3 regions of the Collibacillus ludicampi genome follow, and region 3 is predicted to be linked to each of the others. Evidence: riboswitches for the same ligand, from Rfam matches in the RefSeq annotation. Region 3 holds a riboswitch; each other region holds the start of a gene.
The links. Region 3 has a riboswitch for S-adenosylmethionine ahead of DNHGIG_RS19220 (trans-sulfuration enzyme family protein). Riboswitches for the same ligand answer to the same signal wherever they lie in the genome.

Region 1 (6,943 bases), 1.0 Mb from region 3:
CACCTGGAGTAAATCTGAGTCAAGAAGAAAAATTGGAGATTGCTCGTCAATTGCGCCGACTTGGGGTGGACGTGATCGAAGCAGGCTTTGCTGCCGCATCGCCAGGTGACTTTCAAGCGGTGAAACGGATAGCCGACGAAGTGAGAGGGGTGACGATCTGTTCGCTCGCTCGCAGTCTACCGAACGATATTGAAAGTGCTTATGAAGCGATTAAAGGTGCGGAACATGCACGCATTCACGTCTTCCTCGCCACCTCCGATATTCATATGCGTTACAAATTGCGCATGACACCCGACCAGGTGATAGAACAGATCGATCAAGCGGTTCGTTATGCGAAAAAATTTGTCGATAACGTTCAATTTTCTGCGGAAGACGCAGGTCGAACCGATCTCGAATTTCTCGCCAAGGTGGCAGAGACGGCCATCCGTGCCGGTGCAGTTGTATTCAATGTCCCTGATACGGTAGGTTATATGACACCTGCTGAATATGCTGCCCGCTTCCAGTACCTCCGCGAACATGTGCCGAACATCGATAAAGTCAAACTGTCCTGCCACTGCCATGATGACCTGGGTATGGCTGTAGCCAACACATTGGCGGCTATTCAGGGAGGTTGCGATCAGGTGGAGGTTGCGGTAAACGGAATTGGCGAACGGGCGGGGAACGCAGCTTTGGAAGAAGTTGTGATGGCTTTGGCAACCCGTGCAGATGCGTATCAAGCGGAAACTTCCATCGAATTCGCGCAGATCGCACGAACCAGTCGTCTCGTATCCAAACTCACTGGTATGGTGGTACCACCGAACAAAGCGATCGTCGGTGCGAACGCGTTTGCGCACGAATCGGGTATTCACCAAGATGGAGTATTGAAAGAAAAAACGACTTATGAAATCATCCGTCCCGAGACGGTCGGTTTCCAGGAGTCCCGTTTGGTGCTTGGGAAACATTCAGGGCGTCACGCATTCCAGGAGAAACTGGCGGAGTTGGGTTACGAGCTTGATACGGAAGCATTGTCGGCAGTCTTTCAGAAGTTTAAAGAACTTTGTGATAAGAAGAAAACAGTCACTGACGAGGATATTCTCTCCTTGCTTGATGACCAATCGGTGGCGCATCATGAGGACTACTATTCTTTGGAATACCTTCATATTTCCTGTGGAACCGCTGGTGTTCCCACAGCAACTTTGCGGGTGCGCAGCAAGGATCATGAGGTGATCGAAGAAGCTGCGGTTGGCAACGGAGCGGTTGACGCCATCTATCGGGCGATTGACCGTATCACGGGAGAGACTGCGGAATTGGTGCAATATCAGATTTCTTCGGTCACCGGCGGGGGTGACGCACTTGGTGAAGTTCGCGTGCAACTGAAGCAAAATGAAGTGGTGTCCAACGGGAGAGCGGTATCAACTGACGTTCTGGTGGCGAGCGCCAAAGCATACCTTGATGCGGTCAATCGCATTATTAAGAAACGTGTTGATGTGCAGGGTGCAGGATATCGCCACAAAACGATGAGTGTCTCGCAAGGCTAGTCATATTCGGGAACATCGACGGGATATCTCTTGGCAGGGATAATATTTCGGAAGGTTGTATGACTTTCTGAAAGCCCCGCAAAGAGTATCCTTGTCTCAAACGAGTATTTTCTAAATATTCATAAAATAATAAAGGAAAGGTGGAAGAACAGCATGCCAAAGATTGCACTGCTGCCAGGTGACGGTATTGGTCCGGAAATCATGAAAGAAGCGGTTAAAGTCCTGGAAGCGGTGTCCGAACGGTTTCAACGTACATGCACCTATGAGGTTCTGCCGATTGGTGGTGAAGCGATTGACCGCTATGGAGACCCGCTTCCTGAGGAAACTCTTCTTGGAGTCAAATGTGTGGATGCGGTGTTACTAGGAGCTGTAGGAGGGCCAAAGTGGGATAAAGAGCCAGCCCATAGGCGACCGGAGTCTGGCTTACTCAGACTTCGCAAGGGACTCGGTGTATACGCGAATTTACGTCCAATCGTGGCATGCGACTCTTTGTTAAATGTTTCCACATTGAAGCCTGAAATTTTGCGTGGTGTCGATATTTTAATCGTACGAGAACTTACTGGCGGGATCTATTTCGGCGCAAAAGAACGACACGCAGTTGAAGACGGGGAACAGGCAACCGATATGCTTGTCTATGAAACAAAAGAGATCGAGCGTGTCGTGCGCACGGCTTTCCATCTGGCGAGTCAAAGGCGTGGCCGTCTGGCTTCTGTGGATAAAGCGAATGTACTTGAATCTTCACGTCTTTGGAGGGAGACGGTCAATCGGATCGCCCCCGAGTATCCCGATGTTAAAGTGGAACATGTGCTCGTTGATAACTGTGCGATGCAACTGATTCGTAATCCGCGGCAATTTGATGTGATCGTTACGGAAAATATGTTTGGTGACATTCTATCCGATGAGGCTGCTATGTTAACCGGTTCGATCGGTATGTTACCATCCGCTTCGTTAGGGGCTGAAGTTGATTTGTATGAGCCGATCCACGGTTCGGCTCCAGACATCGCAGGAAAGGGGATTGCGAACCCGGTAGGCATCATTCTTTCGGTCGCCATGATGCTTCGCCATTCTTTCGGCTGGGAAGATGAAGCACAGGCGATCGAGCACGCTGTGAATCATGTGTTTCAAGAAGGATATAGAACGAAAGATCTTGCATCTGATAGCAGCTATTTCTTGCATACAGAAGAGTTTGGTAATAAGGTTGTAGAGGAAATTGTAAACTTCGAGATGGATTTCCTCTTCAGGCGGTATGCGACGATTTGAATAAGGTGAAAGTCCCTTCATAACGATGTTCGTCTTCATATTTATAAGTGTAAAGATCAAATCAAGGGCAGCATGGGAGAATTCCTGTGCTGCCCTTGTCTTTCGGAAACTATCCTCTTGGTTTCTTTTGTTTACCAAAAAAGACAAGCCCAATGATCAAAAGCATAAATGCAGCAAGATTTACCGCAAAAAAGAGAAAGAACACATCGATAATCATATCTTTCCCTCACTTACAGGAAGAGTTGACTTTATGATAACCGTAATCGTATGATCTCACTCGTAAAGTGAAAAAATTTTATTGACCCATACTTGAACTCGTGATATACTCCTACCGATAATAAAACACGTCGATGTGTGGTCACAACTTGATATGGATGGAGTTTCTCTTATCCAGAGAGGCGGAGGGACTGGCCCAATGAAGCCCGGCAACCCGTTTTGTGTGGATAACACAAAACATGGTGCCAATTCCTGCGGATGTGAATCCGGCAGATGAGAGCGAACGTAGGATAGTTACGCCCTTTTCCATGCCGGAAAAGGGTTTTTTCTTGTTCAATATGAAGGGTAAGGGGAGGTACAGGATTGTATTGATAGAGCTCATCAATCTTACGAAGGAATATCGATCGGGAAAACAATCGATTACCGCTTTGAAACATATCAATCTGCAAATTCACGAGGGGGAAATCTTCGGAATCATTGGTCACTCGGGTGCGGGTAAGAGTACGTTGATCCGTTGTATCAACCTGCTTGAACGGCCAACATCCGGAGAAGTGGTTGTCGATGGCGTTAATTTGACGGCACTCTCTCCATCTGAGTTACAAGCGAAACGCCGTTCGATCGGAATGATTTTTCAACATTTTAACTTGCTTTCATCGGCAACTGTGTTCGACAATGTTGCTTTTCCATTAAGACTCGCAAAAAGGCCGAAATCTGAGATTAAAGAAAAAGTGGATCGTTTGCTGCAACTCGTAGGTCTAGAAGCGCATAGCCACAAGTATCCGGCACAGCTTTCCGGAGGGCAAAAGCAAAGGGTCGGTATCGCGCGGGCGCTCGCTAACGACCCGAAGGTTTTGCTGTGTGATGAGGCGACTTCTGCGCTCGATCCGCAGACGACACAATCTATTCTCGATCTTCTGGTTGATATTAACCGAAAACTTGGTATTACAATCGTTTTGATCACACATGAAATGCATGTCATCCGCGCGATCTGCGACCGCGTTGCGGTGATCGATGGCGGAAATATCGTTGAATTGGGTAAAGTGGCCGAAGTATTCTTGAACCCGCGTCAGGATGTGACACGCGAATTTATTGCTCAGATCATTGAAAGCGAATTTGACCGTACGATCCTGCAAGAAACCCAAAAGGCTCATCATGAAACAAATGGAAATCGTCGGGTGGTTCAAGTCTCGTTTCTTGGCGCTTCCACATATGAGCCCATTTTATCGCGTGTGACCCAAACGCACGGTGTACACTTTAATATTTTACACGGAACGATTTCCCGGATGAAAGATGTACCTTATGGCCGACTGGTTCTTGAGTTGATCGGTTCACCGGAGTTGCTCGATGTTACGATTCGAGATTTGATCGCTAATCACTTGGAGGTGGAGGTGATCGGATGATGGAAAACGTGGTTTGGAGCGAAATTCTGCAAGCTTCCTATGAGACGTTGTACATGGTCGCATTATCGACAATATTTACAGTCATCATAGGGCTACCACTAGGTATTATCTTAGTTTTGACATCGAAAGGACATCTGCTTGAGAACAGGACAGTTTACCAATTATTAGCTCTCATCGTAAACATCTTTCGTTCCATACCGTTTATCATCTTGCTGATTCTGCTGATCCCATTTACCAAATTGATCGTCGGTACATCGATTGGTGTGGATGCAGCCATTCCGCCGCTTGTTATCGGAGCGGCTCCGTTCTTCGCCCGGCTGGTGGAAACAGCGTTGAGAGAGGTGGATCGCGGGGTGATTGAAGCGGCCCAATCGATGGGGGCAACTACTTGGCAGATCATTTGGAAAGTTCTGCTCCCGGAAGCGCGTCCAGGTCTTATTGCCGGTATCACGATAACAACCGTTTCTCTCGTCGGTTACTCGGCCATGTCGGGCGTGATTGGAGGTGGCGGTCTTGGAGATCTCGCTGTGCGTTATGGTTATCAAATGTTCCAGACAGATGTCATGTTGATAACGACCGCCATCATGATTGTCATGGTACAAGTCTTTCAAACGATGGGCGATAAGCTCGTCTTAAAATATACGCGCAAATAACTTAAAAAAAGAAAGGGAGTTGTTATGTATGTTGAAGAAAAAATGGTTATTACCCGCAGCATCTCTCGTACTCGCGATGTCATTGACGGCTTGTGGCCAAGCGAAGAAAGATGAAGCCGCTCCCACAAAAGACAGCGGCAAAGAAGTGACCTTGAAGGTCGGAGCAAGCGCTGTGCCACACGCGGAAATTCTCAATTACATCAAGCCTAAATTGAAGCAAGAAGGCGTCGAATTGGATGTAAAAGTATTTAATGACTACGTACAGCCGAATATTCAGTTGAATGAAAAACAATTGGATGCAAACTTCTTCCAACACATTCCTTATCTTGAGCAATTCAATAAAGATCACAATATGAATCTTGTTGATGTTGCGAAGGTTCACATTGAACCGATGGGTGTCTACACGAAAAAGGGTGAAGATATCAAAAAGGTGAAAGATGGCGCGACGATCAGCGTGCCCAACGATGCGACAAACGAAGGACGTGCGCTGAAGTTATTGGAAAAAGCAGGAGTATTTCAGTTGGATGATACCAAAGGATACAAAGTGACGCCGAGCGATATTAAAGAGAATCCGCATCACGTTCAGATCAAGCCTTTGGAAGCTGCCATGCTGCCGCGCACAATCGACGATGTAGATTTTGCGGTGATCAACACCAATTACGCGCTTCAAGCGAATTTGAACCCAACGAAAGATGCTGTATTCATTGAAGGGAAAGATTCGCCATTCGCGAACGTTTTAGTCACGCGTCAAGACAATAAAGATTCGGAAGCTATCAAGAAGCTGGTTCAAGAATTGAACAGCCCTGACGTGAAGAAATACATTGAAGACCATTACAAAGGTGCGATTGTACCTGCATTCTAAGATCCTGATCTTTTAAGCGCTTATTTTTTGACCAAAATAAAAAAGGAGTATACAACAATAAAAAGACTCTTACGTTGGATTATGAATACAAACGTAAGAGTCTTTTTTGTAACGGTCAGTCTCAGATACGAATGCGAGATCTCTTACTTCCAAGAAATCTTGTATTTTTTCAGCTTGTAATTCAAATTTTGTCGTGAGATTCCTAAAAGCTCACTGGCTTTCGTAATATTACCTTTTGCTTCTTTTAGAGATTGTTCAATCATTAAGCGTTCCAGCTTTTCTATTTGTTCCGGCAAGTTCCATCCAGATCGAAGGTGACCCTCAGGAGTCGACAAAGGATGAGACTGTTGCATCCTCTTGCATTTGAATGTTGGAGGCAGTTGTTCAAAGGAGATGGTTCTTTCATCATAAATCAAATTAAGAGCACCCTCAATGGTATGTTCCAGTTGCCTTACGTTTCCTGGCCAATGATAGTCGAGAAAAAAATGGTAAACATCATCGTCGAGTCCGTCCACCCGTACTCCCAAAGCATCCGAATGCTTTTTTATAAAATGATCGATCAAAATGGGAATGTCTTCTTTTCTCGAACGTAAAGGCGGGATGACAAGATTGACAACCCCTAAACGATAATAGAGATCTTCCCGAAGCTTTCCATTCGCTATAGCCTCAAGTGGATCTTCGTTCACAGTTGCGATCACGCGCACGTCGATCTCTATGATTTTCGAGGATCCTAGTCTTTGGATTTTCTTCTCTTGTAAGGCGCGAAGCAGTTTCGCCTGCAAATTCGTGCCAATGGAGTTGATTTCATCGAGCAGTAAAGTTCCTCCGTTTGCCTGCTCAAACAATCCAGCACGATCCTGAGCTCCCGTGAAACTTCCGACGCTTGTCCCAAACAACAATCCTTCCAACAAAGATTCAGGTAGAGCCGCGCAATTTTGCGCGATAAAAGGTTTATGTTTACGAGGACTCTCATTATGAATACTTTGAGCAAACAGTTCCTTTCCCGTACCTGTTTCACCATAAATGAGAATATTG
Region 2 (6,943 bases), 3.1 Mb from region 3:
AGGAACGACATCCTGCAATGTTAGAAGTTCCATTCACTAAACCTCCATAGGTATGTCTTGAATTATTCGAGAGAATCAAGCATTTTTTGAAATCTTTGTGCATGTACGCGTTCCGCTTTGGCCATGACTTCCATCCATTCCCCGATTTCCGGGAATCCTTCTTCGCGTGCGGTGGCAGCAAATCCCGGATACATTTCCGTATATTCGTATTTTTCGCCGGCAATGGCCGATTCGAGCATTTCCCTCGTGTTTCTCACCTGCAGACCTGTCGCCGGGTCGCCCACTCCACCTTCGCAAAGATGGTCAAAATGGCCGAATGCGTGTTTCGTTTCCCCCTTCGAGATCGCACGGAAGAGTTCCGCAACGTCCGACAAGCCTTCCGCGTCTGCCTTTTCGGCAAAATACAAGTAACGACGATTGGCCTGTGATTCACCCGCAAATGCGACCTTCAAGTTTTCCGCTGTTTTCGTGCCCACTAAATTTGTCATGTTGATTTCCTCCATTCATCATCTTTTATAGAATTATTCTAAACTGATAATAACTCTAAATTAGTTCCCGGAATGTAAGCGAGCTTACATTTGTTGATGATTTTGCTGTCCTAATACATCTTTGAGGTGTTTAGCACTCTCATAAGGCAAGGAACAAAAAAGACCTTCCCCATGACAGGAAGGTCTCAACCTATTAACAATATGTCAAAGCAGACTGGGATACTTCCATCAGTCCCCTCTTCTACTCCACATTGAAGTATCGTGCTTCCGGATGGGAGAACACCAACGCGGAAACGGACGCTTCCGGATCCATCATACATTCATCCGTTAATTGGACACCGATGTCTTCCGGGTGCATCAACCGGAAAAGTTGACGTTGATCGTCAAGATTCGGACATGCAGGATAACCGAACGAGACGCGGATCCCTTGATACCTCGCCCCAAATCGTTCCAACATGGTCATCTCCGGCGGATCGGGGAATCCCCATGCATCACGAATGATCTGATGGATCCGTTCGGCGAACGCCTCCGCCAGCTCGAGTGCCAACGCTTGCAGAACGTGTGAGCGCAAGTAATCTCCCTGGTCTTTCCACTGGGTAGCCAGTTCACGAATACCATGACCCGCGGTAACAACGAGGAACGCCACATAATCCATGACGCAACTTTCCACCGGCTGCAGGAAGTCTGCCAGACACAAGTAGGGGCTTTTCTTTTGTCTTGGGAAGGAAAAACGTTCAATCACGCGCGAGTGATCATTCGGATCATAGATCAAAACATCATTTCCCGAAGACTGGGCCGGAAAATAGCGGTACATTCCGTGTGCGCGGATGATTCCGTTCGTCTCCGCTTCCGTGTATAACTGATCGACGATTTCCTTCAGTTCAAGCGCCTTTTCATCTCCTTCTGCCAGAAGCTGATCCACGTTTCCGCGCAGCCCGAGATGCTTGCCCAAGAGCATGCGCATATTCACATACGGCTTCAGATAGCGCAAAGGATAATCCCGCAAGATATGGCGTTCAAAATCAGGTGGCTGAAATACAGGGGCATCCCTGCGCACATCCGACGTTTGAGGCAGTGCAGCGGTATGTCCCGCTCCTTTGTCTTTGTCCGCATCCGCCAGATGGGCGTTCATACTTTTCCTGATCTCTTGAACCAAAAGTTCTTTCTGTTCCGGATCACTCAGCCGGTTCGCCAGTTCCAATCCTTCCATCGCATCTTTTGCGTAGAGGACGATTCCGTCATACTCAGGCGCGATTCTCGTCATCGTGAACTTGCGTGTGAGAGCCGCACCGCCGACGAATAAAGGCACATCGATCCCGGCAGCGCGCAAATCTTGTGCGGTGACAACCATTTGCTGCGCCGATTTGACAAGCAAGCCTGATAACCCGATCGCATCCGGCTTCTCTTCATGATACGCGCGAATCAGTTGTTCCGGCGGCACTTTGATCCCCAGGTTGACCACCTGATAACCATTGTTAGACAGAATGATCTCCACGAGGTTTTTCCCGATATCGTGGACATCCCCTTTGACCGTCGCCAGAAGGATCTTTCCTTTCACCGCCGTTTCCGTGCGTTCCATATACGGCTCAAGAAAAGCAACGGACGCTTTCATCACTTCCGCACTCTGCAACACCTCAGCGACGATCAGTTCATTGTCATTAAACAAGCGTCCCACTTCTTCCATGCCCGCCATCAATGGACCGTTGATGATTTCCAACGGCGAATATTTCTTCAACGCCTCCTGTAAATCATCAATCAACCCGTCTTTCGCCCCTTCGATCACATAGCGCGCAAGCCTTTCTTCCAAAGACAGCAACGAGTTATCTGCCGCTTTTTGGCTGACTTTCTTTTCCCGGTAAAACGCCGTAAACGTGGCGAGCGTTTCGGGGCTTGTACGGAACAACAGATCCTCCGCCAAGCGTCTCTCCTCTTCCGGAACGGAAGCGTAGCGCTCCAATTTCTCCGTATTCACAATCGCGTAATCCAATCCGGCACGCGTACAGTGATAGAGAAAAACGGCATTCAACACTTCACGGCCCGCGGGAGGAAGTCCAAAGGAGACGTTGCTAATGCCGAGAATCGTCTGGCATTCGGGCATCGCCTCTTTGATCAGACGAATGCCTTCCACCGTTTCCGCCGCCGAACCGATGTACGCTTCATCTCCAGTCCCCACCGGAAAGACGAGTGGATCGAAGATGATGTCTTGCGGCTGCAAACCGTATTTTTTTGTAAGCAAATCATAGGAACGTTTGGCAATCTCCAATTTCCGCTCTTTCGTGGTCGCCATGCCCGCTTCATCGATCGTACCGACGACAACTGCCGCACCAAACTGGTGAATCAGGGGAATGATTTCGGCAAACCGCTTTTCGCCGTCCTCCAGGTTAATGGAGTTGATGATCGCTTTTCCCTGGGAATACTTGAGAGCTGTCTCGATGACTTTCGCATCTGTCGAGTCGAGCATGAGAGGCACTTTCACTTTTTTGACGACGAACTGCAGAAATTTCTCCATATCGGCCAATTCATCACGATCAGGGTCGGCCAGGCAGATATCGATCACGTGCGCTCCCCGCTTCACCTGCGTCCGCGCGATTTCCGATGCCTCTTCATATTTGCCCGCTGCAATCAGTTCGCGAAACTTTTTGGAACCAATGACATTCGTGCGCTCTCCTACGAGGACCGGGCGGTTATCCGCCTCCACGTATACCGGTTCAATCCCCGAAACGGCGGGAGGATGGTTCCCCGCTTTCTTTCGAGGGGTATACTCTTTCATCGCCTCTGCAAGGGCACGAATGTGTTCCGGAGTTGTCCCGCAGCAACCTCCCGCAATATTGATCCATCCCTGTTCGGCAAAGCCGGCCATTTTTTTGGCCAACGCGGCGGGTGTTTCATGATAATGCCCATCCTCATCCGGCAAACCCGCATTCGGATAACAACTGACACCGCATCGGGCGAGATCCGACAATGTGCGCAGGTGATCGCGCATGAATTCCGGACCCGTCGCGCAGTTCAAACCTACGGACAGAGGGTGCAGATGTTCGATCGAAATGTAAAAAGCTTCGATATTTTGGCCCGCCAGTGTGGTACCCATCGGTTCGATCGTTCCTGAAATCATGATCGGGAGTTCACGATCCAACTCTTGAAAAGCTCGCCGGATTCCGATCGTCCCCGCTTTCACGTTCAACATATCCTGAGAAGTCTCCAGCAACAAGACATCGACTCCGCCCTGAATCAAGGCACGCGCCTGTTCATAATAACTTTCAACCAATTGATCGAACGTGATCCCGCCGGTAACTGACAATGTTTTCGTTGTCGGGCCCATGGATCCCGCCACAAAGCGCGGCCACTCGGGAGTGGACCATTTTCGGGCCGCTTCGACAGCCAATTTCGCCGCTGCCCGATTGATTTCCTCAGCACGCGATTGCAAATCGTACTCCGCCAAAACGACGCTCGTCGCTCCGAACGTGTTCGTTTCAATGATATCGGCTCCCGCCTCCAGATATGCCTCATGGATTTTGCGGATCACATCCGGACGGGTCAGGTTCAACATTTCATTGCAACCTTCATACTGCTCGCCGCCAAAATCTTCTGAAGACAGCGCTTCTCGTTGTATCATCGTTCCCATAGCCCCGTCCAAGACGAGGATTTTCTTTTCCATCTGTTTCTCGATTCGTGTAGGTTCGCGCACATGCCTCTCCCTTTCTTGCCACTTCCCTGTATAAGAAAACCCTCACCTGATCAAGGAGAGGGCTCAACTGTCAAAAGCGACAACTCTCCTATCTTCCAGAAACGCATTCTGCTGGAATTAGCACCGTATGAAAACACCGGTTGCTGTGGTTTCACAGGGCCAGTTCCCTCCACCACTCTGGATAGAAGTGTTCTACTATTCATATCATTGTACTCTAGTTTGACTGCCAGCGCGAATCTTGTCAAGAGAAAACGGTGAATTTCCGCTTTTGGGAAATTCACCGTTTCCTCAGTCAGAAGGTCGACCGATTTCCTCGCAAAGCTTTACCTATTTGTACGATTTGATCGACGAGAGCCGAGAGATTCTGTTTCAGCAAGGAATTCGTGATCTGGCCGTTCTCCACATACGCTTTATCGACAACCACTTGTCCGGGCATGACGAGCGCATAGAGTCCCCGCAGCACGATGCGCATATTATTGAGGGCATTGATACCGCCTTTGCCGCCACCGGCAACGGCCACGATACCTACCGGTTTATCACGGAAATGAGTGTTGCTCAAGAAATCCAACGCATTTTTTAAAGCGCCCGACATCCCATTATGATACTCGGGTGTGCAGATGATAAATGCGTCTGCTTCGAGGGCAATTTTGTGTAAATACTGTACATGGGGATCGTTGCTTTGTGCTTCATCTCCTTGAAAGATCGGCAACATATGTTCACGAACATCAAAGAGATCGACCGTTACCCCGTGGTTCGCGAGTTCCGTCCGAATGTATTCGGCTACCGTTTTTGTGTTGGCGCCTACCCTGGCGCTTCCGTTCATAACAACGACCTTCACATTTGGCACCTCACTCTTCGTCAAGTTATCAATTTTTTAAATCTTTTCCCTCTATGATACATATTCTAACTTTTCGTCCACAGAATAGCACGATCCATTCAGGAAAATTTTTATTTCATGTAGTAAGAAAAGGGATTGGCACTAGAACTTGTGACCCAATTCACTTATAATCTTACATAGAAAGACAGGGGGCTAGGATATGACGATTTCAACATGGATTTGGATTCTCATTCCAATCGCACTGCTCATCGGTTTATATATATATGCGTTTCGCCGGTTCCAAAAGCAGAAAGAGCAGTTCGACGTACAGTATAACACGTACAAAGAAACGAAGGAGATCTTCGTACTCGGGAAGAAAATCGTACGACAGCCCGTACGTGAGGAAGGACCTTTCCGTTTCTTGAAAGTCAAGACCTACCAGGTCGTGGCACGATTGATGATTTCACAGACGATCAAGGGTATCAATCGGAGTATGATGCATACGATGACGTTCACCCTTGATAAAAAAGAGTACCAAAAAATTGAGCCCAATCGAAAGTACCGGGTAGAATTGGCAGGCAACTATATCGGAAAAGTCTTCGCTCCCGCACCCGAAAAGAAAGAGAAGAAAAAAGGTACCGAGAAAGAAAAAGGCAAAGAGCAAGCACAAGAGAAAAAGAAGAAAAAATGAGCAGTTAGAAGTTGTTTAAAAAGCCACCTCAAGGTGGCCATTTTTGTTGTTATCTTCCTATGCTTCCCGCAACAAGATGACACTTAAGAGTACGACATGTATCATCGTAAAGGGACATTACTAGCCATGCTCGTATATAAAAATTTGCCTCTTGGAGAAAGGGTGATCGCATGAATCGGCAACTCATCGTTTATCTCGTATCATTCGCCGCTTTCCTCGGACCGTTTACACAAACGATCTATGCTCCGATTCTTCCGGAGATACAAAGCGATTTTCGTACGTCCCAGTTTCTTGTGAATTTGAGCATCTCCATTTTCACAATCTTTTTAGCACTCATGCAGATGATCTACGGACCGTTGACAGATACGAAAGGAAGACGAACCGTACTGCTTCCCGGTATCGCATTATATGTCGCCGCATCGTTCGGATGCGCTTATTCCCATTCGATCACCCAATTGCTTTTGTTCCGCATGATTCAGGCGATCGGGATTGCGACGGGCACGATCGTCGCCACAACAGTCATCAGCGATCTGTTCACGGGAAAATCACGCGGACGGGCGATGGGAACCTTTCAAATGCTAATGGCTTTGGGACCTGTCCTCGGCCCTGTCATCGGCGGGTTTGTCGGCGGCAAAACCGGGTATCACGGGGTTTTTCTCGTCTTGACGGCCACTGGGTTGCTCATGCTTGTTGCGAATGCGAGTTTGCTGCCGGAAACGAAGCCGGACAGCGCAACCGACGATCGTTTTCAGATCCGGGATTTCTATTCGATCCTCACGCACAAAACAGGTTTACCGGTAATTCTTCTCGGATTCGTCCAATATTACACGTTCTATAACTTTCTTGTGTTTCTGCCAGACATTCTCACAAGCCATTATAACCTCCGAGCGGAAGAAAAAGGGATCGTCTTTCTCCCGTTATCCCTCTTCCTGGTCATCGGAAGCTATTTGGGAGGACGCTTGCAAGAAAAAGTAGAAGCAAGAAAAAGCCTTATTGTCACTTCCTTCTTGAATGTATTCGCTACGCTCATGTTTATTCTCTCGGCCAAAATTTCATTGGCTTCACTTATCGTTAACATCGCATTGTTCGGTCTCTTTCTCGGACTTTCCCTTCCGGTACAGACGACGTTGCTGACCGAATTTTTCACTCGTCAGCGGGCGACAGCCATCGGCGTGTATAACTTTTTTCGCTATATGGGAATGGCCTCCGGTCCGTTCATTGGAAGTTACTTGTATCAACTTGGACATATCCCTCTGCTCTAT
Region 3 (6,943 bases):
ATTAACGCTGCAATCGCTGCAGCCATGAGTGGTCCGACAGGGATTCCTTTCAGGAAAACGATCCCTATGATCGATCCGATGACAAGACCAATCATGACCTGAGGTTCAGCCTTCAACATCGAAAGACCTTGGCCGTTAAGGTATGTAGCCAGGATGCCGCCAATCAGTGCGAACAAACCTGACATTGTAAAAAAAGTACTTAATAAATCTTTCGTTTGAACTTTTCCGTTCACTAACGGAACGAGTACGGAAATCATTAAGAATAAGAGCCCCAACTCCAAGCCTCGCCGCTCAAGCATTGGAAAAAAACGTTGCAGGTGAGTAAGTTTTAAGATCAGAAGTACACTGGCAGCAGTTGCTAAAATGTTCGATCGGCCGATGATGCCAACGATAATGAGGATGACTAATACGATCTCTCCAAACATACCTCCAATCGCCCCTTCTGTCCATCTGTTTCACTATATGGACAATCAGGGCGAGTCATGCTTTCTTGTTCAGTGAAAATTCCGGATGGACTGTGTAACGCAATGTATCGCTGCGTAACCCGCAACGTAACGATTCCAATGAGAGGACATCGCGGGGATTGATATTGCCGACATTGACGTTGATTCCGAACATGTGAATGAATTCTACTTGCTGGTTCTTAAGAGGCGCCTCCCAAATGATTGGATCCGAGCTCCCTAGTTTCTCGCAAAGTTCTTCAATTTCCGTTTTGCGTAATGTTCCGTCTTTTTCAAACATACCGACAGCTTTCCCCGATTCTCTGCCTTCGATGATGACTTTAAAAGCCCCGTATTCCAGATCGTAACAAATACATTCGTACAGATGATCAACTGGAAGATAGCATCCACTCTCTTTTTTTCCCACTTCACTTAATACGAGTAAGCCGAGCGACTGAGCAAATTTGATCACTTCGCGGCGGAGGAAGCGTTCATATGCGATCGTACCGTCAGATACTTCAATCGCGCTAAATCCTAAGTCTGCACAGCGTTGCATGAATTCTCGCCATTTATTTTGCAGGATGGCTATTTCCAAAAATGTACCGCCCGGATAGACGTGAATATGATTTTCTTTAAGAAGCATAATTTTACGCCGCAAAACCGATTCGGGGTATAGTTTCGAGGAAGCGAAACCGATTTTGACAAAATCGATGTAAGTGGAAGCAAGATCAATCAGATCTTCTGTCTCATGTAAGCCTAAGCCGGTGTCGAACAACATGGTTATTCCTTTGATACGAGGCTTAGAGAAGCGCCCTTCGATCGGATTCGCGAGAAGGTCGTCCCAAGCTCGCTTCATTGCAAGTTGATCCATGATCTGGCCCCTTTCCCAACAATTCCTCTTCCTGACTCCTCTGGGTGTTTGTCACGGGAGAGACTGCAATATGTTATGCGAGCTCAGGTGCAGGTTGCTACACCCGAGCTCTTATCCTGCCAAATACACGTCTCTTGCCCATTACGATATGATCTGGCTGTTTACGCGGTTGGTTGGTTCCTCCTTTGTTGGGGCTACGGGGTCGAATCAACCACATGGAGAGAAGTCCGACGAGTAGTGCCAGCCCGGAAACTGTTAGGAACATGAAAACGCGAGAAACATCAATTAACCATGTAAAAATGGGAGGGCCGAATGCGACGCCAAAAAAACGTACGGCACCATAAAAGGAAGTGACGATACCCCTTTCTTCTTTGGAGACAGCCGATGTTATCAATGTGTTCAGGCAAGGGAGTGTAAGACCCGTACCGATCCCGGAAATGACGAGAAAGAAAAGCAAAACATAAGGATTACGAAAGAAAGCGGCAGATGCGAGAGAGCCTGCAAGCAGGAAAAAACCTGTTACGACAAGCCATTTCATAAGACCAAATCGTTTTTTGATTTTTATTCCTGTGATATAAGATGTACTTGCCATAGCTAGCAATGGAACGGCAAGGATTCCGCCTTTGGGGATCCCATCGATACGATATTGTTCTTCAAGAAGTTGAGACAAATAAAAAAGTACACCAAATAGAATGAACAAAGCGCACGCTCCAGCGAAATAAGCGGTAAGTAACCATTTCCATTCCCTCTTAAAAATGATTTTGAGTGTTTGCATATACTGTGAAAATGGTTGAGGTTCACCCTGCATCGCAGGTTCTTTGATTAAGAACCATAAGAGGAGAACAGAAAGGCTGCAGAGAATGGGGAATGTAAAAAAAGCGGCATACCAGACGATCATTGCGACGAGAACGCCGAGTATGGGGGACAATACTTTACCCAATCCGTTTGCCGCTTCATTGATACCCAGTACCTTGCTGCGTTGATCCCCTTTAAAAATATCGCTGATGAGTGCCATCGTGATCGGAGCTGTCCCTGCGGCGCCTGCGCCCTGAAGAACTCTTCCTAACATAATCATCCAGTATGGGTTTTTTGATAACCATGCGGAAAGACCCGCCACCAGTCCCCCAAGCGCATACAGAACCAAGGAAGGTATGATCACGTTTTTTCTTCCATAACGGTCAGACAAGTATCCTGCAAATGGTATAATGATGCCAGCAGGAACGGAAAACAAGGTGATGACGAGACTGACTTGTAATTTGCTGATGTGAAGTTGTTCTTGCATGGTAGGCAGGATCGGTATGAGCATCGAATTGCCTAATACCATAATCAGTGGCACGAGTGAAAGTGCAATGACAGGCCAAACAGACAAAGTTGTTTTGGCTCGCTCTGTTTGCTTTGTGTCCGTTTCACTCATACGATCGCTCCTTTCATAGGGATATTTTGCGCGATTTCATAAACGCTATGACTGGCAAGACTTGTAGAGGAGAAGAAACGACCTGTGGAGGTGGAAATGGTTACCACAAATTGGAAAGAACACCTTTGGTTAGAGGTGGAAAACAGGGGACATGAAATCATCAGGCTTGCAGAGCAATTTCAAAATACGCCGGAGACAGGTTTTTCGGAATTTCAAACGAGCCGTATGCTCGCGGACTACTTTAAACATATCCCTAATCTAGATGTGAAATGGGGTATCGCAGTCACCGGTGTCGCTGCATCCTTATATACAGGACGCCCAGGCCCTCGCATAGCCGTTACGGCGGATCTGGATGGGCTGGAGAACGGACATTTATGCGGGCATCATATGCAAATTTCTACGATGGCGGCAACAGCCATGATTTTGGCGAACTGTGGCATCATGCATTGGGCAGGAGGAGAGGTGCGGTTTCTCGCATGTCCTGCAGAAGAATATGAGGAAAGCGAATACCGCAAAAAGCTTTTGCTAGAACGACGAATTATGGATTGGTCAGGAAAGCTGGATTTCCTGCAGAGAGGATTATTTGATGATATCGATGCGGTTATATCCGTACATCTCGCTGATGATCTCCCTGAACGACGGGTGATTGTAGGTTTTCAAACGGAGGGTTTTTGGCTTCTGCGGCTGATTTGTGAATACCAAGGTTCACGATTTCGCGCATGGTGCCAGATCCATCAACATCTGCAAGAATGGATTCGACTTGTGCAGGCGGATGGACAACGGCGTGTTGTGCTGAGCGAAAAAGGAGGGGATGGGGCGATTGAGATAGTATTGTATATTTTTGAAACTTCTTACGACGAAGTTATCCAGGAAAGGTTGATACAACAACTGAGAAACTCGATTCGACAGGTTTTTTTCCGGTTTCATATAGAAAAAGAAAACGGATATGCTCCTTTCTCCCAAGACAGTGTATTAACCGATCTTGCTTCACAGCAGATTACACGACTGCTCGGTAAAGATGCGGTCATGATTCGTCCTGTGATACAAGGAGCGACTGATCTAGGGAATGTAGCGAGACGCATCCCGACCATTCAACCGCTCATCGGCGGTACAAGAGGTCATACCCACTCCCAATCCTTTCATGTTGTGGACAAATGGATGGCTTATATTTTTCCAGTGAAGCTAATGATTGGTATGATCATAGACATTCTTTTTGGGAAATATCTCTTGACGAACAGGAAGACTGTAAAGTAAAATATAACATAAATTGAATAGATTCTGATTCTTATCCAGAGTTGGCGGAGGGACTGGCCCGATGAAGCCCGGCAACCGGCATCTTTCGATGCAGCGGTGCCAATTCCTGCAGGATTACCATCCTGAGAGATAAGAGATTCCGTTCTGGAAACCGTAGTCTTTCTCTTAGGAGAAAGACTTTTTTATTTTATGTTTGAAGGAGAGTTGATCACGATGAGAATGGACACATTATTAGCGCAAGTCGGAAATCGCAAGGATCCCGTAACGGGTGCGATCTCTTTTCCTATTCATCATTCCACGACATTTGCTCATCCCTCTTTAGGACAAAGTACCGGTTTTGATTATACGCGCACCTTAAATCCAACTCGGAAAGTTTTGGAAGAAGCGATAGCGGAACTGGAAGGTGGGTGCCGGGGATTTGCCTTCGCTTCCGGAATGGCAGCTGTTTCCTGTGTGTTCACTCTTTTTCGTCCCGGTGATCACCTGATTGTTTCCAATGACTTGTACGGAGGTACGTATCGGTTATTGGAGCAAGTATTTCGTTCATATGGATTAGAAGCCACTTATATAGATACATCGGATCTGAACGCGGTGGAGGCTTCGCTCTTGCCTTCAACAAAAGCGGTGTTTGTGGAAACCCCAACAAATCCGACAATGAAAATTACCGATTTGCAAGAACTTTGCCGTTTTGCAAAGAGGCATAATATTCTCTCGATTGTGGATAATACGTTTATGACTCCCTATTTGCAAAGACCTCTTGATTGGGGAGCAGATCTTGTCGTCCATTCAGCTACAAAGTATCTTGGAGGTCATAACGATGTCCTTGCAGGATTGGTGGTTGCCCGAGATCCGGAGTTGGCGGAACGGTTGTATTTCTTGCAAAATTCAATCGGTGCCGTTTTGGGACCTCAGGATTGTTGGCTATTGCTGCGGGGGATCAAAACACTTGCTTTGCGTATGGAACGTCATCAAGAAAATGCTTGGCGCGTGGCTCAATGGCTGTCTCAACATCCACTTGTGGAAAAAGTTTATTATCCAGGGCTCGAAACTCACCCCGGGTATGATGTACAAAAGAAACAGAGCAAGGGCTTTGGAGGAATGCTGTCATTCGATGTGGTGGATGAACGCCTTGTCGAACACATTCTTTCTGCAGTTCGACTGGTTACATTCGCCGAAAGTCTAGGTGGGGTAGAATCTCTGATCACGTATCCAGCCCGACAGACTCATTTTGACATCCCGGAAGAGATTCGCAATTCTTTAGGAGTGACGAACCGTCTATTGCGTTTCTCCGTAGGAATCGAACATCATGAAGATATCATTTCGGATCTGGATCACGCATTGACCGTCTCCGGTTCCGTTCTGGAAAGATCTTGAGCAATTGACATCTGCTTGTGAATCGGGTCGAACATATGATACATTCGGGTAGACACCGCCGAGTTTTCTCTCCAAAGTGCAAACGCCTTGCGGGGGTACCCTACGCTCGGCACACGAATTTTTCCAAGTTATAAAAAAGGAGGTATATTAATATCGAATCGGAAGCTTTGCAGATCGTTCATCAGAGTCTTTTTTTAATGATTATCGTTTTGTTGACGGGAATGCTGGCTGGAAAACTGGCCGATTCTCTTAAAATTCCTGATGTTGCTATCTTTCTGCTAGCGGGCATCATCATCGGTCCTTTTTTCCACTTGGTTCATGTACCGGTCGGATCGACGTTCAATCAATTTGTCATCGTCCTTGTAGCCACCCTGATTCTTTTTGATGGGGGACGCGGCATTAGCTTTCGTGTATTAAAACAGGTGTGGCCCACCATTTTGTTTTTATCGGTTCCCGGCGTATTGATTACGGCTGCCGTGACGGCACTTGCCGCCTATAAGTTCCTGCATCTGCCTATGATCTATGCATGGCTGCTGACAGCCATCGACGGATCCAGCGACACTCATACCTGTTTTCAAACAGGTACATATTGATGAACGAGTAAGACAAACGGTGGAAAGCGAGAGTGCCTTTAATGACGCAACAGGTTCGATCCTGACTTTTACGATCCTAGGGATCGTGCTTGGGACTTCAACGTGGTCGATTACCGCAAGTGCTTTTTCATTTATCAAAATGGCAGGCGGTGGGATCGGTATCGGCTTGCTTACGGGTTGGATGACTGCGGTCTTGATTTCCGAACGATACGGATTTCTTCGTGACTATCCGGCGATCGCGTATATCACCGCGGCGATTGGTTCATATTTCACTGCTGATCAACTCGGTTTTTCCGGTTTTATGGCTACATTCACGTCAGGTGTCCTGCTGGGCAATCATGAAGCTTTGGGATTACGGCAAAGCGACGAGAAGTTGTCGGCTGTCGTTCACGTATTCGATGGTATCACCCTGATGATGCGCATGTTGATTTTTGTTCTGTTAGGTACGCAAGTCAATCTGGGAGCGCTGAAAACGTATTGGCTGCCAGGACTCGGGATTGTCGCAGTGTTTATGTTGATCGCGAGGCCGCTGACCGTACTCGCATGTACGCTCCCGGACCGTAAGGCAAAGTGGAGATGGAATGAAATCCTTTTTATGTTTTGGATACGAGAAACGGGAGTCATTCCTGCCGCACTCGTTGGGCTGATCGCAGGAATGGGAGTCGCACATATGGAAGCGATCGCTTCTGTCACTTTTATGGCGATTTTGATCACCATTGTCTTGCAAGCAGGCACCACTGCATGGGTGGCAGGAAAATTGGGATTGATCATCGGGGAGAGACGATGATCGCAATTTGCATGAATGAACTGCCGACGGGAAAAATGATCCTAGACAATACAATAGACGTGCACGACGACGAGCCATAGGAGGAGACCGTCATGGCAGATGAAAAGAATAGGAAACAGATATTTCACGAAGAAGCGGACAAAGATAATCCGGACGATTTGGAAGCGGTACCTGTTGGCAAAGCGAAAGGTGACGAAGAAACCTTGATTG

Region 1: it holds a riboswitch for S-adenosylmethionine, as region 3 does, so the genes downstream of both, DNHGIG_RS14205 (methionine ABC transporter ATP-binding protein) here and DNHGIG_RS19220 (trans-sulfuration enzyme family protein) in region 3, are expected to answer to the same signal.
Region 2: it holds a riboswitch for S-adenosylmethionine, as region 3 does, so the genes downstream of both, metH (methionine synthase) here and DNHGIG_RS19220 (trans-sulfuration enzyme family protein) in region 3, are expected to answer to the same signal.

Annotation. Positions count from the first base shown of each region.
Region 1 is NZ_BOQE01000001.1:2,802,042-2,808,984, forward strand. Features, by position in the region: gene DNHGIG_RS14195 (2-isopropylmalate synthase) at 1-1,517, shown strand, start outside; gene leuB (3-isopropylmalate dehydrogenase) at 1,671-2,777, shown strand; SAM riboswitch class I at 3,161-3,273, shown strand; gene DNHGIG_RS14205 (methionine ABC transporter ATP-binding protein) at 3,362-4,393, shown strand; gene DNHGIG_RS14210 (methionine ABC transporter permease) at 4,390-5,046, shown strand; gene DNHGIG_RS14215 (MetQ/NlpA family ABC transporter substrate-binding protein) at 5,075-5,908, shown strand; gene DNHGIG_RS14220 (sigma 54-interacting transcriptional regulator) at 6,052-6,943, opposite strand, start outside.
Region 2 is NZ_BOQE01000001.1:699,063-706,005, forward strand. Features, by position in the region: gene DNHGIG_RS03615 (DUF3501 family protein) at 1-33, opposite strand, end outside; gene DNHGIG_RS03620 (rubrerythrin family protein) at 63-488, opposite strand; gene metH (methionine synthase) at 730-4,143, opposite strand; SAM riboswitch class I at 4,259-4,361, opposite strand; gene DNHGIG_RS03630 (NADPH-dependent FMN reductase) at 4,466-5,011, opposite strand; gene DNHGIG_RS03635 (hypothetical protein) at 5,211-5,681, shown strand; gene DNHGIG_RS03640 (MFS transporter) at 5,852-6,943, shown strand, end outside.
Region 3 is NZ_BOQE01000001.1:3,801,528-3,808,470, reverse strand. Features, by position in the region: gene DNHGIG_RS19240 (DUF441 domain-containing protein) at 1-425, opposite strand, end outside; gene comA (phosphosulfolactate synthase) at 481-1,311, opposite strand; gene DNHGIG_RS19230 (MFS transporter) at 1,409-2,725, opposite strand; gene DNHGIG_RS19225 (M20/M25/M40 family metallo-hydrolase) at 2,822-3,979, shown strand; SAM riboswitch class I at 4,008-4,115, shown strand; gene DNHGIG_RS19220 (trans-sulfuration enzyme family protein) at 4,193-5,353, shown strand; partial or broken gene DNHGIG_RS19215 (cation:proton antiporter) at 5,551-6,733, shown strand; gene DNHGIG_RS19210 (hypothetical protein) at 6,826-6,943, shown strand, end outside.